Regions from separate parts of the Paenibacillus sp. EKM10P genome, predicted to be linked through region 4. Evidence: predicted binding sites of a transcription regulator. Region 4 holds the regulator's gene; each other region holds the start of a gene.

Region 1 (3,168 bases), 500 kb from region 4:
CCGAAGTCGGAAGAGAACAGCTTCCACGTTCTGCTAGACCAGTAGTTCCGTCCAAACCAGATATCAAGAAAGAAGATGTCCCTGAGATCAAGGTACCAGCAACAGATCAAGAGGAGGTTCCACCAGAGGAAACAGTTCCTTCTGTTCCTGACACAGACGCAGAGATCGAACCGCCTGATGAGAATAACGATGTGCCATCAACAGATACTTCGCAACCTTCTATTGAAAACGTGCCGGAGACACCTTCTGAATCAGAGAACCAGAGTGGTGCTCCAAAAACTCAGCCTGATGAGGTTATCGATCCTGAACCAACGACTGATCAATCCAACAACTAAGCAACATGGACGATCTAGTTTAGAACACCGTTTCCAACAATATTGACAGTGACCTGCGGATGAAAACGGACACGGGGATACTCCTTATTCCAACGCTATTCCATTACAATGGCTACCTTGAATGGGAAGTTGGATAGTCAGGCTCCGGTACATCTGTCGGACAGAATTCTCGGTGCCTGAATAAACTTCATTGGTACTTTACCTTCATTGGTTTGAGATTCATCTACAACTTCTAGTGTTTGCTGGAGTAGGCCCTTAGGAGTAAGATCATAAATCGATGCATTTGCCAATCTGGCATCCTTTAAGCTGTCCTGATCCCAGCAGCCTGTTGTAATTATGAGTAGAGCCAGCATTTTATGCGGCTCTGCTCTTTTTTCATATTTTAGATTCCTCCTTTTTGAAAATACGAGCCAAATTATTTGCATGTAACCAATGGGCTTTAAAATTTTCTCTTTGTTCAGGCAAGTAGGCAAGGCGAAATTATAAGGGGTCATAGTCTTGGGTCAGATCAATTCCCAGGTAGTATCCGAGTTTACGCCGAACCTCACTGCGGGCAAAGGATGAAAGCATGAAAAATCGTCTTTGGTAACCGCGGCATACATACAAAACCTCTACGCCTTCATGATTTCGGATTTCGCTGTATATTTTCACTCCCTGTCTTTTCATTCGTGCTTTTGTGTCTGCTAATTGAACAGTTACGCGCTGTTGTACTCCAGTCAGGCTACGAATATACAAATCGGGCATTTTTAGAGGAGAGATATTCATAATACGAATGTCTCGCTCCAGCACATCCAGTACAAGTGTTAGAAGTACACACATTTTGATCAGTCCTGCGTCTTCTTCAGAAGGCAGAGGAGCTTTATGCTTGTTAGCAAGTACCTTTTTGTTTGTCATAAATATCTCCTTTACGCGGAGTGAAAGTACAATATATAATAAGTATATAGAACATACGTTCTGGATATACCTCATCATAGGGATTTTTCTGTTGCCAAAGCAATCATCAATTATTGGAAAAGTGTTAGGAAGTCCTAATTCCATGTGCCATTGTGGTAAAGATTCTTTCGTATATGACCGATGACAGTCAAACAAAATTTGTGTTAAGCTAATGGATAAAAAACTTACATAGAAGGGATAGCGTTCTGATAGCGGTCGTTTTCTACTTTTAACTTAAGAAAGTCGAGAAAGAAGGTTTACATATTGTCACGTTCGTTATATGTAGCTTTATTATTGTTGAGCCTTATTTGGGGCGGTTCTTTTATGTTTATTAAGGTGTTATTGCTACATCAAGTAGGACCGTGGACCATTGTATTTCTGCGATCCAGTTTTGGTCTTATTTTTATCATCTTATTAATGCTTCTTATACGCAAGCCGTTTAAAATCAAAAGCATTCCGTGGAAATCGGTTATTCTGGTAGCATGTGTCAACATGGTTTTACCATGGACATTGATTGGTTTTAGTGAGACCAGAATAGCTAGCAGCATGGCTTCTGTATTGAATGCCACCACGCCAATATGGACTATGTTGGTGGGTCTTGTCTTCTTCGGAGCTATATTTCATCGCCTGCAGTGGTTAGGAATGGGGCTCGCTTTTATAGGAATTATTATTTTATTGGGTATTAATCCTGCCTCTATTATTTCTGTTGATCCGGTAGGTTTTGGATGTATGCTGCTTGCGACTCTCTGCTACGGATTTGGAACACAGCTCTCCAAACGTTTTCTTTCCAATCTTTCCATGTATCAGGCGACCTTTGCGACACTGTTTGGTGCGGCAGCAGGGGGTGGTATTATGATGGTAATTATAGAGAGACCAGATTTGTCGATCGTTTCTGTTCCAGGAGTATTAGGTTCCCTAATAGGACTAGGAGTTTTGGGTTCAGGGGTAGCATATATCTTGTTCAACTATATGATTTTGCGGGGGAGTGCGGAATTCGCTTCTTCGGTAACGTATTTTGTACCCGTGAGTGCCATCGTATGGGGCTTTTTACTTCTGAATGAGCATATCGGCTGGAACGTGCTGACCGGTCTGGTTCTTATACTCGGGGGCGTATTTATGGCCAATCAGCGCAGAACAGCCAAACTAAGGGTAATAACTCCAAGTGAAAATAAAACACACTCAGGTCATTGAATGTGTACTCGCCAAACCTTTGGTATAATGCGTCAACTCGCACATACAATAAAGCATGCTCACACATAAAATAAAATATGGTGCAGCAAAAAAGCAAGCTGTTTAGCAGGTGACAAGGTGTGGTATAATAAATTATAGAATTATATGCACCACAGAAATGTCGGAGTTTTATTCCACAAAAGAAAGGATCAGGATACCATGTGTCCCCGAAGGATACTTCCCCAAAGGACGATTTGGAAACGATTTGATCTGTCTTATACTTAGCTTTTCCGCGGAGTAACGTCAAGTTGCGAAAGCCAACTCTGCGGAAGAGGGGATTGTACATGCGAAGGACCAAGTCCTCCAGGCACATCTTACCAGGTTGCTTCCGTAAGAGTGGGTTCATCCACATCAAACTTACGAGAAACCGAGGGAGCCTGTATGAGGAAAACTTACGAATCTATCGTGAACAATGGAGCACTGAGACAGATTGCTGTCATGTTGCTCGGAACATGCATTTTAGCTTTTACGTACTATCACATTAACGCCCAGAATCATTTGTCAGAGGGCGGATTTGCAGGCTTAGCTCTGCTGGGGCATTATGCGTTTGGCATATCTCCAGCATGGAGTATGCTGATGCTTGATGTTCCTGTCATATTGCTGGCATGGGTACTGAAGGGCAAAAGATTTATGATGCTAGCATTAATCGGAGCCGTCGCCTTTTCACTGT
Region 2 (3,168 bases), on a different contig from region 4:
TTCTTTCGGTGGTTCGGGACTGTGAATCCATGACAGACTTGCCGTACTCACAGATGCAACCGCAAGTGTTGTCAACATTGCAGCAATATTGTAATACATACTAGCCTTCACTTTACTCGGTTTGATTTTTTTCATTTTTCACACCTCCTTCTATTAGTGTTAAACTCTGAACGAAAAAACTGGCAGCTACTACTGGAAAAGCCAACCACAGGTTTAGAGCAACAATTGCAACTCCCATAAACTTTAGCAACGGATAGTGCTGTTTTGATATACGCGTCTTCCCCTCTACCCTCGATGGCGCATAAACCAAGATAAGTACAATACTTATTATCGACGTAATAACGACCCAATTGTAATTAAAGCTTGCGAAAGATAAAGCAGTAAGTAGAACTGTAGATACAACAATACACACTATATTGCTCTTTAAATGTATTCCTCCTACTATTTGACGCAACATTGAAAAAGATACCATCGCTAGCAAAGCTTCCTGCATTCTGTCTGTAAAAAATGAAATACCAATAGTCAGCAAAATAATTGAAACTGTATTGATCGCAACGGATATCCCGTGTTTTAGAACATCTATAGATGAAGGATGATCAGGGACAACTGTTTTGATGTGAGTCGCAATATTAAGAGCGATGGTGTCAAGACTTTTTATAGTAATCACGCTCCGTTTTTAATGCATAATACAAAAACATGGCAGATGCTAAGGCAATAAAGAGAATACTCAAAAAGAAATTATTGACGTAAAACATAAATGCACAAGCTGCTAATACTCCTATTATTATGATAATAACGAGTACATACTCCCACTTAAAACGTAGATTTTCATAATCTGCTGTAAAGCCTATTTTAAATTTATACAAGAACCACGAAATAGCTAACACCCATGCACTGGTTACCGCTTGTGCTAACGATCCTTCTGCTGAAGTCTGCATTTCTGTTGTCAAGGTTCCGAAAAGCATTAATATAATCGCCGCTTGGAATAATGTATACAAAAATGTGCCTGTAATGGATATGATAGCTGCCCAGATAATCGGCATCCTAACAACAGTTGTTATCAACAATGTGAACAATATAATGTTTATGGTTGGAGCAAAGAAAGCTAATGACGTTTCTTCCCTTAAAATGAAACTTTGCAAATTCATTATCAATCCAATAAACAATGCAGGCCATACGTAGTCTAAAGCCCTAACTCTAAAAATAGTTAACATTAAAACGAATGCTGCGAATGTTTCCACAGTCGAGAAAAGCAAGAACCTAATAGGCTCCCACATAACACATAACCCCTTCACATAATTGGTAACAAATATGCTTTAATTCTATATTTGTTACTTGTTAGAGGCAATCCAATTACCATGTTAAATGGAAGTATTTATGTATTATGTGAGGTAATTATTTTCAGCCTGCGGATATAATATCCTCCAGCTTAATCCAACTAAAATCATCCTCACCCCGGAACAGTTTTACCTCCCTGCGCGCGGTGTTAATTGACGTAACTACACCAGTCATAACCGTATCATCAAACGGGCTAAATACGGTCACTGTGACGACTGTACGTGTATTGTAAGACTCTATTAAAGCCTGTTCGATCAATTGTACCTCTTGATCGTCTAGCTCTGGCTTTCCTCTCCGTTGTCGGTCCTTCATGAGCTTCAGATAAGCCTCTTTATGTTCTGGTATGATAATCCGGCTGCTTTCCCAAAAACCGTTACCTTCTAATTTTTTAGACATGTATGTAGCCTCCTGATGTATTATGTAACGATTATATTACGAACGTTTGTTCCTAACAAGATATTTTATTTGCCATCTATAAAACTTTTGTACTAGAAAAATATTCCTAGGTCATATATACTATTTTTATAATAATATTACCAATAGATAGGGGTTATGTAATGACTGCAATAGCTGTGATTGCTTTGCTGGCTTTTTTTGTGTTTTTTGTTTTGTGGGCTATAGCTTTAATAAAAAAGAATGGCAAGGCTAAGAAGATGTTTCTCTTTGGGTTAGCTACTTTCATAATATTTGTTATTGGAATATCAGTCGCAGACACACAGAAACCAACCGAAACTAATTCCAAACCAGTAGCTACTACGCCTGTTAAAGAGAAAGAAGTTACTACTGCGCAAAAGGAACAGACTGATGCTAAAAAGCCATTGATTGACACGTCGCTTCCTTTTGATAAGTTTTCATCTACTCTCTTTGCAATGCCAGTTTCCAAGCAGGGAGAAACATTCGACAGTGTAAGAAATCAAGTTGTGAAATGGTCAGGTGTGGTCATTGAAGCTGGCTCAAGCAGTCTTTATGTTTACGGTAAACCAGCAGATTACAACGGCGAATCATGGTCAGATATTAGCGCTGAAAAGAAAAAACTCGGAGATGTTGTTATCGTAAAAGTTTCAGACCGTTCAGAATTAAACGGTCTGAACCAAGGGGATATTGTTTCTTTCAGTGGTGAACTCGGTTCGCGTGGCGTTAAGGGTGAATCTAACTGGAAACTATATAACGGAAAAATTGAGGGTCGTACAGTAGCAGAGCCGCAAAATTCCGGAACTATTACCAAAGCTAAATATAACAAAATTAAAAATGGAATGACTTATGAGGAAGTTTCTAAAATTATTGGTGGTCCCGGTGAAGCTCTTTCAGAGGTTGGTGAAAAGGGAGACAAATACTATACTGTAATGTATTCATATCAAGGCGAGGGCGGACTTGGTGCAAATGCCAATTTCACGTTCCAAGGTAACAAACTACAAGCAAAAGCCCAATTTGGTCTTGAATAAAAACATGCCCCGGAGCAATCCGGGGTTTTAATATTCCGTGAAGTATCTAGTCGCATCTCCCGGTGACATAGGCCTGATCTGCCCACGCTCCCAGCCCTCTATAATAACGATATCCCGCAAAGAGGATTTATCATCCCACAGAATATAATTGTCCTTCTCAAGGGCCAGCAGTCCGGCTCGTATGTCCTCTGTACGCCTTCCTGTCTTAATCTCCAATTCCTGCATTGTAGGCATACGCCGCTGTTGTGCAAAAAAATTATAAAGTATTCGTAACAACTTACGTTCGATGTCTGATAACATATATGATCACTCCTCTGCAAATATTATATGCAAACAAGCGTTCGTTATTCAAGGCAAAAAAAGAGCACGAAGGGTCATCCCTCATGCT
Region 3 (3,168 bases), on a different contig from region 4:
AATTTCCCGTTTGTTTTTCTGGGTATTCCGTTTGATTTAATAGCGATATGGGCAGCTGTGTTAATCACCATTTATTCGGGTATTGATTACTTTGTAAAGAATATCCATTTGCTGAGCTCCTCTAAAGTGTAACAGGATAAATCTTATGGAAACAGCAATAGGGACTTAACTTATTGCTGTTTCTTTACATAATTCCCACAATATACGCATCATAGGAGGACGAATTGATGAAAGCTGAAATTATTGCAGTAGGAACAGAGTTATTACTTGGACAAATAGTAAATACAAATGCCCAATATTTATCACAAGAGCTAGCTACAATCGGCATTGATGTATATTTTCAGACTGTAGTTGGCGATAACATGGATCGACTTCAGGAAGCGGTACGACTTGCTCAGAAGCGTGCGGATATTATTTTGTTTTCTGGTGGGCTGGGACCAACTCAGGACGATTTGACAAAAGATGCGATAGCGGCTGTATTGGGGCGGAAATTGCAGATAGATCGTCTTGCCATGGACAAGCTTGATCAGTTTTTCCGGAACCGCGGGGTCGAAATGACCGAGAATAACCGCCGGCAGGCGCTTTCTATTGAAGGAGCCACTCCGCTTGAAAATGAGACAGGTTTAGCTATAGGGGATGCGATTGCACAGGACGGTAAATTTTATGTGGTTTTGCCCGGACCGCCTAAGGAGCTTAAACCTATGTTTGCAAATCATGCTAAACCATGGTTGCTTCAGCAGGCATTGAGCGGTGAGGAGATGCCAATTTATTCGAAAATGCTAAAATTTGCAGGGATCGGTGAGTCAGCTCTTGAAACTCGCTTGCTAGATCTGATCCAATCCCAGACGGACCCCACGATTGCTCCTTATGCCAAGGAAGGGGAAGTTACGATCCGTATATCCACCAAGGCGGCCAGTGAGAGTGAAGCTTTAATTAAGCTAACGGCTACGGAAGTACAAATTCAGCAACGTCTTTCCGAATATATGTATGCAAGTGAAGATGTTACGCTGGAGAAGGTGATTGTAGATTTAATGGCCAAACGCGGACTCACTGTGAGTGCGGCGGAAAGCTGTACAGGCGGTATGCTGATGGAACACATCACTTCTATACCTGGCAGTGCTGTTATGTTTCAAGGTGGCATCGTGTGTTATTCCAATGAAATGAAGATGAAATTGCTCAATGTGCCCTATGATTATTTGGAAGGCGATCATGCGCCAGGCGCAGTGAGTAAGGAAGTAGCCCTTGTGCTTGCAGAGCAGGCAAGAATGATTATGGACAGTGATTTCGGACTTTCCGTTACTGGTGTAGCTGGGCCCGGATATTCCGAGCGGAAGCCAGTCGGTCTGGTGTATATTGGTATTGCTCAGCGTGACAAGGAAACGGAGGTATATGAGCTAAATTTAAGCGGTAACCGTGAGACCATTCGCTTGCGATCCGTCAAAGCTATCTTGTACAGATTGTGGCGTCGATTGGTAGAGAACGAGAAACTCTCTTAATTATCGATGAGTTGTTTTAGATAGATATTCATGATATAATCTCCTTATCGGAAGAACCGTTGCAAAGCTTTTTGCCAGCGGTTCTTTTTTCGTTTTATGAGAAAGGTTTAATTATAGAAGAGAGTTGTGGGAAATAAAAAAACGAATGTATGTTCGAAAAAATGCTTGGCAAGCGTGTCAAAACAAGGTATTATTAAAGTACAAACAATGAAGGATGTGAGTTTATTGTCAGATCGTCGTGCTGCGCTGGATATGGCGCTCCGTCAAATAGAAAAGCAATTTGGTAAAGGTTCCATTATGAAGTTGGGTGAGTCTACCCACATGCAAGTGGAAACAATCCCCAGTGGTTCGATTGCTTTGGATATTGCGTTAGGAACGGGCGGCTTTCCAAGAGGCCGGATTATTGAAGTATATGGACCGGAATCATCCGGTAAAACGACAGTAGCTCTTCATGCTATCGCAGAGGTGCAAAAAACAGGCGGACAAGCCGCCTTTATCGATGCCGAGCATGCGCTTGATCCGTCGTATGCGAGCAAGCTGGGTGTCAATATTGATGAGTTGTTACTATCGCAACCAGATACAGGTGAGCAGGCATTGGAGATTGCCGAAGCTCTTGTGCGTAGTGGGGCAGTGGATATTATCGTCATAGACTCTGTAGCGGCACTTGTACCGAAGGCAGAGATTGAAGGCGAAATGGGAGATTCCCATGTCGGTCTTCAAGCGCGTTTGATGTCACAGGCATTACGTAAGCTGTCTGGAGCCATTAATAAATCGAAAACCATTGCTATCTTTATCAACCAGCTCCGTGAAAAAGTAGGTGTTATGTTCGGTAACCCTGAAACTACACCAGGTGGACGTGCTTTGAAGTTTTACTCTACGGTACGTTTGGATGTTCGTCGTATCGAAAGCTTGAAAATGGGTAACGACATCGTGGGTAACCGCACACGTATTAAAGTCGTGAAGAACAAAGTTGCGCCTCCTTTCCGTCAGGCCGAAGTGGATATTATGTACGGTGAGGGTATTTCCAAAGAAGGAAGCTTGATTGACATCGGCACGGAGCATGACATTGTCGACAAGAGCGGAGCTTGGTATTCCTACGAAGGCGAGCGCCTTGGTCAGGGACGTGAGAATGCAAAGCAATTTTTGAAGGAAAATCCGAACATTGCTAGTACGATCGAGCAAAAAATCCGGGTGGCCAGTAATTTGATTACAACAATTGCTCCACCGACAGAAGAAGAGTTAGCGCAGGAGGCCAAGGAAGAACAGGAATTGCTGGAGCTTGAATAAGCTTGCCTGAGACTTCGCTTTTGATCTGTCATGTGAACTGTAGCCTAGGGATTATGGTACAGTCCGTTTGAATAGCATAATTCTGATGCCCTGCACAGTTGTGCAGGGCATTTTTGCATCAAATACAGTCTGCTTTGTCAGCAGAATCTAACTTTTGCGTAGCAGGTGATCATAGGCTGCTTTCGTGAATTTCAAAGTGAGGGAAACATAGTGCAGTTGGACGATAAAGATGAATACACTTCGGAAGAAGATAAACAGCAAGGGATTTCTCTTTTTCCAGATCATGAGGAATTGATGATTACTAGAGTGGAGCAGGGGCAGAGACGCAACCGTGGAAGATACATCATTCATTTTGGTCCATATTCACTGTCTGTATTGGAAGATG
Region 4 (3,168 bases):
AAATTTGGTTGCAGCTAAAATAATCACATCCAAAAATGAAAGGTTGAATTAAATGCCAACAACTAAAAAGGAAAGCTTTTACTTTGGGGTTATTATGTGTTTTGGAATGGTCGTTATTATGACCTTCTATAATCTTTTGATTAACGGATTGATTGGAAAAATTAGCTTGATTACCATTGCTGTTGAATTTCTAATTGGATTTATTATAGCGCTCATATTAGATTTATATATCGTGGATCCTGTAGCAAAGAAAGTTGCTTTAAGTCTACCTTTTGATAAATCCAAAAAAATATTTTTAATTATCACGATTTCAACATGTATGGTGTTCGGAATGGCCTGTTCTATGTCTTTCTACGGTTTATTAACTTCAATTCTAAGTCAGGGTATTGGCGATCATTCATTATTTGAAGCCTATTTAGAAATTTTTATAAAGAACTTTGTTGTGGCCTATCCATTACAATTATTGGTTATGGGTCCTGTTGTTCGAGCCTTGTTTATAAAATTTATAAAGAAAAGCGGGCAAGTGGGACCTTATAAAAAAGTATTAAATTAAATAATAGAGCAAATCCATTGCAGCAATGTTAAGCTAATGAATGGTTTTACAGCTAGAAATGTTTAAGTTATGAAAATCGGATACAAGTTTGAGGAAGCTATAACTGGCGGGATTGGTAGTTTGGTGTATTATTTAACACAAAAAAAGCAGGAAGAATTCTTCCTGCTTTTTGCTTGAAAATAATTATTAACGTCTGCGTTGTCCATCATTCACGCTAAACAGATTAACAGCCAGTGCGTTACCTCTTGCACGCGCATTGGCTCTTTGGTTGGAACGGATGTTTAATCTTCTTCTTCTCAATTCACGGTTGCTGTGTCTTCTGCTCATAATATCACCTCCCTTCAAAGAAATGAAGGTACGGTTAAATCTTAATGATGTTTATGCTTACGCTTGGAAATTTTGATATTTAATGCGTTAGTTGCGAGTGCATTTCCGCTTCCTGTTTTAGCAGCTGCGGCTTGAAAGACTTTAACGACCAGATATCTGTTTTTCCCGATGCGATGCTTATACGTTTTAACTCTATTTCTGATCATCTGCATAACTCCTTTGCTTTAGGTCTGCTATATACATATGTCAATTGTGCTAGTAATGTATCAGCATAAATCTACTAAAGACAAAAAGAAGCTAGTACCTATGTTCCTAAATGTTTAACAAAAAAAGCTCATGCTAGCCTGCGTTCGCCTTCCCAACTTTACGTTATAGAGGAAGGCCACCGTAGGTTCATATGTGTCAAATTTCCATTTGTTTAGCTAATAAAAGTAAACAGTTTAAGATCAGAGTGGAACTATCTCGGATATGGGGCGGATATAATAGTAGAGACAATATAGGTTGCTGAAAAGGAAAGAATAGTTGGAGACACATACATAGTAAATATAACAAAAATATAAAACCGGCTCGCCTAGGCGGCCGGTTTTATATTCGTGGTAGTATAACGGGGAAGAAAGCACGATAAATCAGTGGAAGTCCCGGAAGAGTCCAACAACCTTGCCCAATATGCTGACGTGTGTCAGTCGAAGTGGCTCAAAGGCTGGATTTTCAGGTTGAAGCCGGATATGATCTTTTTCTTTGTAAAAGGTTTTAACTGTAGCCTCGTCTTCATCTGTCATAGCTACTACAATGTCTCCGTTATCAGCAGTCTGCTGCTGACGTACGATTACATAGTCTCCGTTAGCAATACCAGCTTCAATCATGCTTTCGCCTACAACAGATAACATGAATATTTTATCCTCACCAACAAAGTGTTGGGGAAGAGGAAAGTAATCTTCAATATTTTCTGTCGCCGTAATAGGAAGACCAGCGGTTACTTTGCCGACGACGGGAACACGACTAATGGAGTAATTAATCAAGTTGCTGTTATCCGATTCGTCTTGACCGAGTAATTCAATAGCCCGTGGTTTCGTAGGATCGCGGCGAATGAGTCCTTTTTTCTCCAAACGATCCAAATGACCGTGAACCGTAGAACTGGAGGCCAATCCGACTGCCTCGCCTATTTCGCGCACAGAAGGGGGGTATCCCTTTAGACGCACTTCATTGCGGATAAATTCAAGAATGGCCTGCTGGCGGCTCGAAATCTTAGACATACCGTATCAACCCCATTTAGTAACGTTTGGGAAAATTATAGCATAGAACCTCCGTTCGTACAAACATAAGTTCTAAATAATCCCTAAAAATATTCACGAACTTTTGTTCTCTTTTCTATTGAACAAAACAAACGTTCGTGTTATATTGTGAAAAACATAAGAACAAACGTTTGGAGGACGCGGCCAATTATGAAATATAGCACTTATCAAAGTATTTTTCCGATGAATTTAGAGAATTTACAGGAGACCCGAAAAGAGGGTAAGGTACGTTTATTACAGGCTCTTACCAATACTCTTTTACTCAAGCTTCTTATTCTAGTAATTATCGTTTGGGTTGCAGGGGCAGGTGTACTTACGGTTTTCGCAGCACCTCCAGTTTCCAATGAAGAAGTGATTAAGCTGACTGTACAACCTGGAGATACGTTATGGAAGATTGCCGTGAATCATAAACCGGAACGAATGGATACACGGGTATATATTGAAGGAATTGTACGTATTAACGATTTGGAGGATCGGGGGGTGCAGGCAGGTCAGGTACTTAAGCTCCCACCCTTCTGATCTATAAGACTATAGAGCTTGTCTAGGAGCGCAATGAGGGAGCCTTGACAAGCTCTTTTCTACATGTCAAAGTGTATTATATCTTTGCTTTTATGGAGGGGACACAATTTGGATATAGACAGTTTGGTACAGCGCATTAATGAATTAGCGCGCAAAGCAAAAGCCGAAGGATTGACGGAAGAGGAAACCACGGAGCGCGCCAACCTTCGGGAAATTTATTTAGGCAACATTCGCCGTAATTTTCGGCAGCAACTTGAAACCATTGAATTTGTGGACGATGATACGTCGAAGGGAAATGGCGGGCTGAAGCATTAATGTTGCTAAAGCCTGCATCATTTGCCTTTTGTTATTAGGTATCTTTCTTGGTATCTATATAGATCAGCTTTAAGGCAATTGTTTTAATGTAATATTTATTGGGAAGGGAATTGAGAGATGGCCCGATCATTTGAAAGAAAAGTACGTAAAAACACAGCGCAT

What was found. Region 4 encodes LexA, which represses DNA repair genes until DNA is damaged. Its sites were predicted from a motif close to CGAACATATGTTCG; they were not measured.
Region 1: the regulator LexA is predicted to act here: its motif matches at 1,278-1,291, upstream of HFE01_RS08900 (YhjD family protein).
Region 2: the regulator LexA is predicted to act here: its motif matches at 1,774-1,787, upstream of HFE01_RS01755 (YolD-like family protein).
Region 3: the regulator LexA is predicted to act here: its motif matches at 1,639-1,652, upstream of recA (recombinase RecA).

Annotation. Positions count from the first base shown of each region.
Region 1 is NZ_JAALET010000002.1:746,035-749,202, reverse strand. Features, by position in the region: gene HFE01_RS08910 (transglycosylase domain-containing protein) at 1-335, shown strand, start outside; gene HFE01_RS27275 (hypothetical protein) at 473-829, opposite strand; gene HFE01_RS08900 (YhjD family protein) at 816-1,229, opposite strand; gene HFE01_RS08895 (DMT family transporter) at 1,533-2,459, shown strand; gene HFE01_RS08890 (YitT family protein) at 2,880-3,168, shown strand, end outside.
Region 2 is NZ_JAALET010000001.1:408,104-411,271, reverse strand. Features, by position in the region: gene HFE01_RS01770 (cyclic lactone autoinducer peptide) at 1-135, opposite strand, end outside; gene HFE01_RS01765 (accessory gene regulator ArgB-like protein) at 113-667, opposite strand; gene HFE01_RS01760 (hypothetical protein) at 645-1,277, opposite strand; gene HFE01_RS01755 (YolD-like family protein) at 1,402-1,734, opposite strand; gene HFE01_RS27140 (DUF3862 domain-containing protein) at 1,896-2,780, shown strand; gene HFE01_RS01745 (hypothetical protein) at 2,808-3,080, opposite strand.
Region 3 is NZ_JAALET010000005.1:182,879-186,046, reverse strand. Features, by position in the region: gene pgsA (CDP-diacylglycerol--glycerol-3-phosphate 3-phosphatidyltransferase) at 1-132, shown strand, start outside; gene HFE01_RS15380 (competence/damage-inducible protein A) at 228-1,496, shown strand; gene recA (recombinase RecA) at 1,722-2,783, shown strand; gene HFE01_RS15370 (regulatory protein RecX) at 2,994-3,168, shown strand, end outside.
Region 4 is NZ_JAALET010000002.1:250,553-253,720, reverse strand. Features, by position in the region: gene HFE01_RS06130 (DUF2798 domain-containing protein) at 53-553, shown strand; gene HFE01_RS06125 (hypothetical protein) at 740-880, opposite strand; gene HFE01_RS06120 (hypothetical protein) at 922-1,086, opposite strand; gene lexA (transcriptional repressor LexA) at 1,507-2,133, opposite strand; gene HFE01_RS06110 (LysM peptidoglycan-binding domain-containing protein) at 2,323-2,691, shown strand; gene HFE01_RS06105 (DUF896 domain-containing protein) at 2,800-3,006, shown strand; gene HFE01_RS06100 (hypothetical protein) at 3,124-3,168, shown strand, end outside.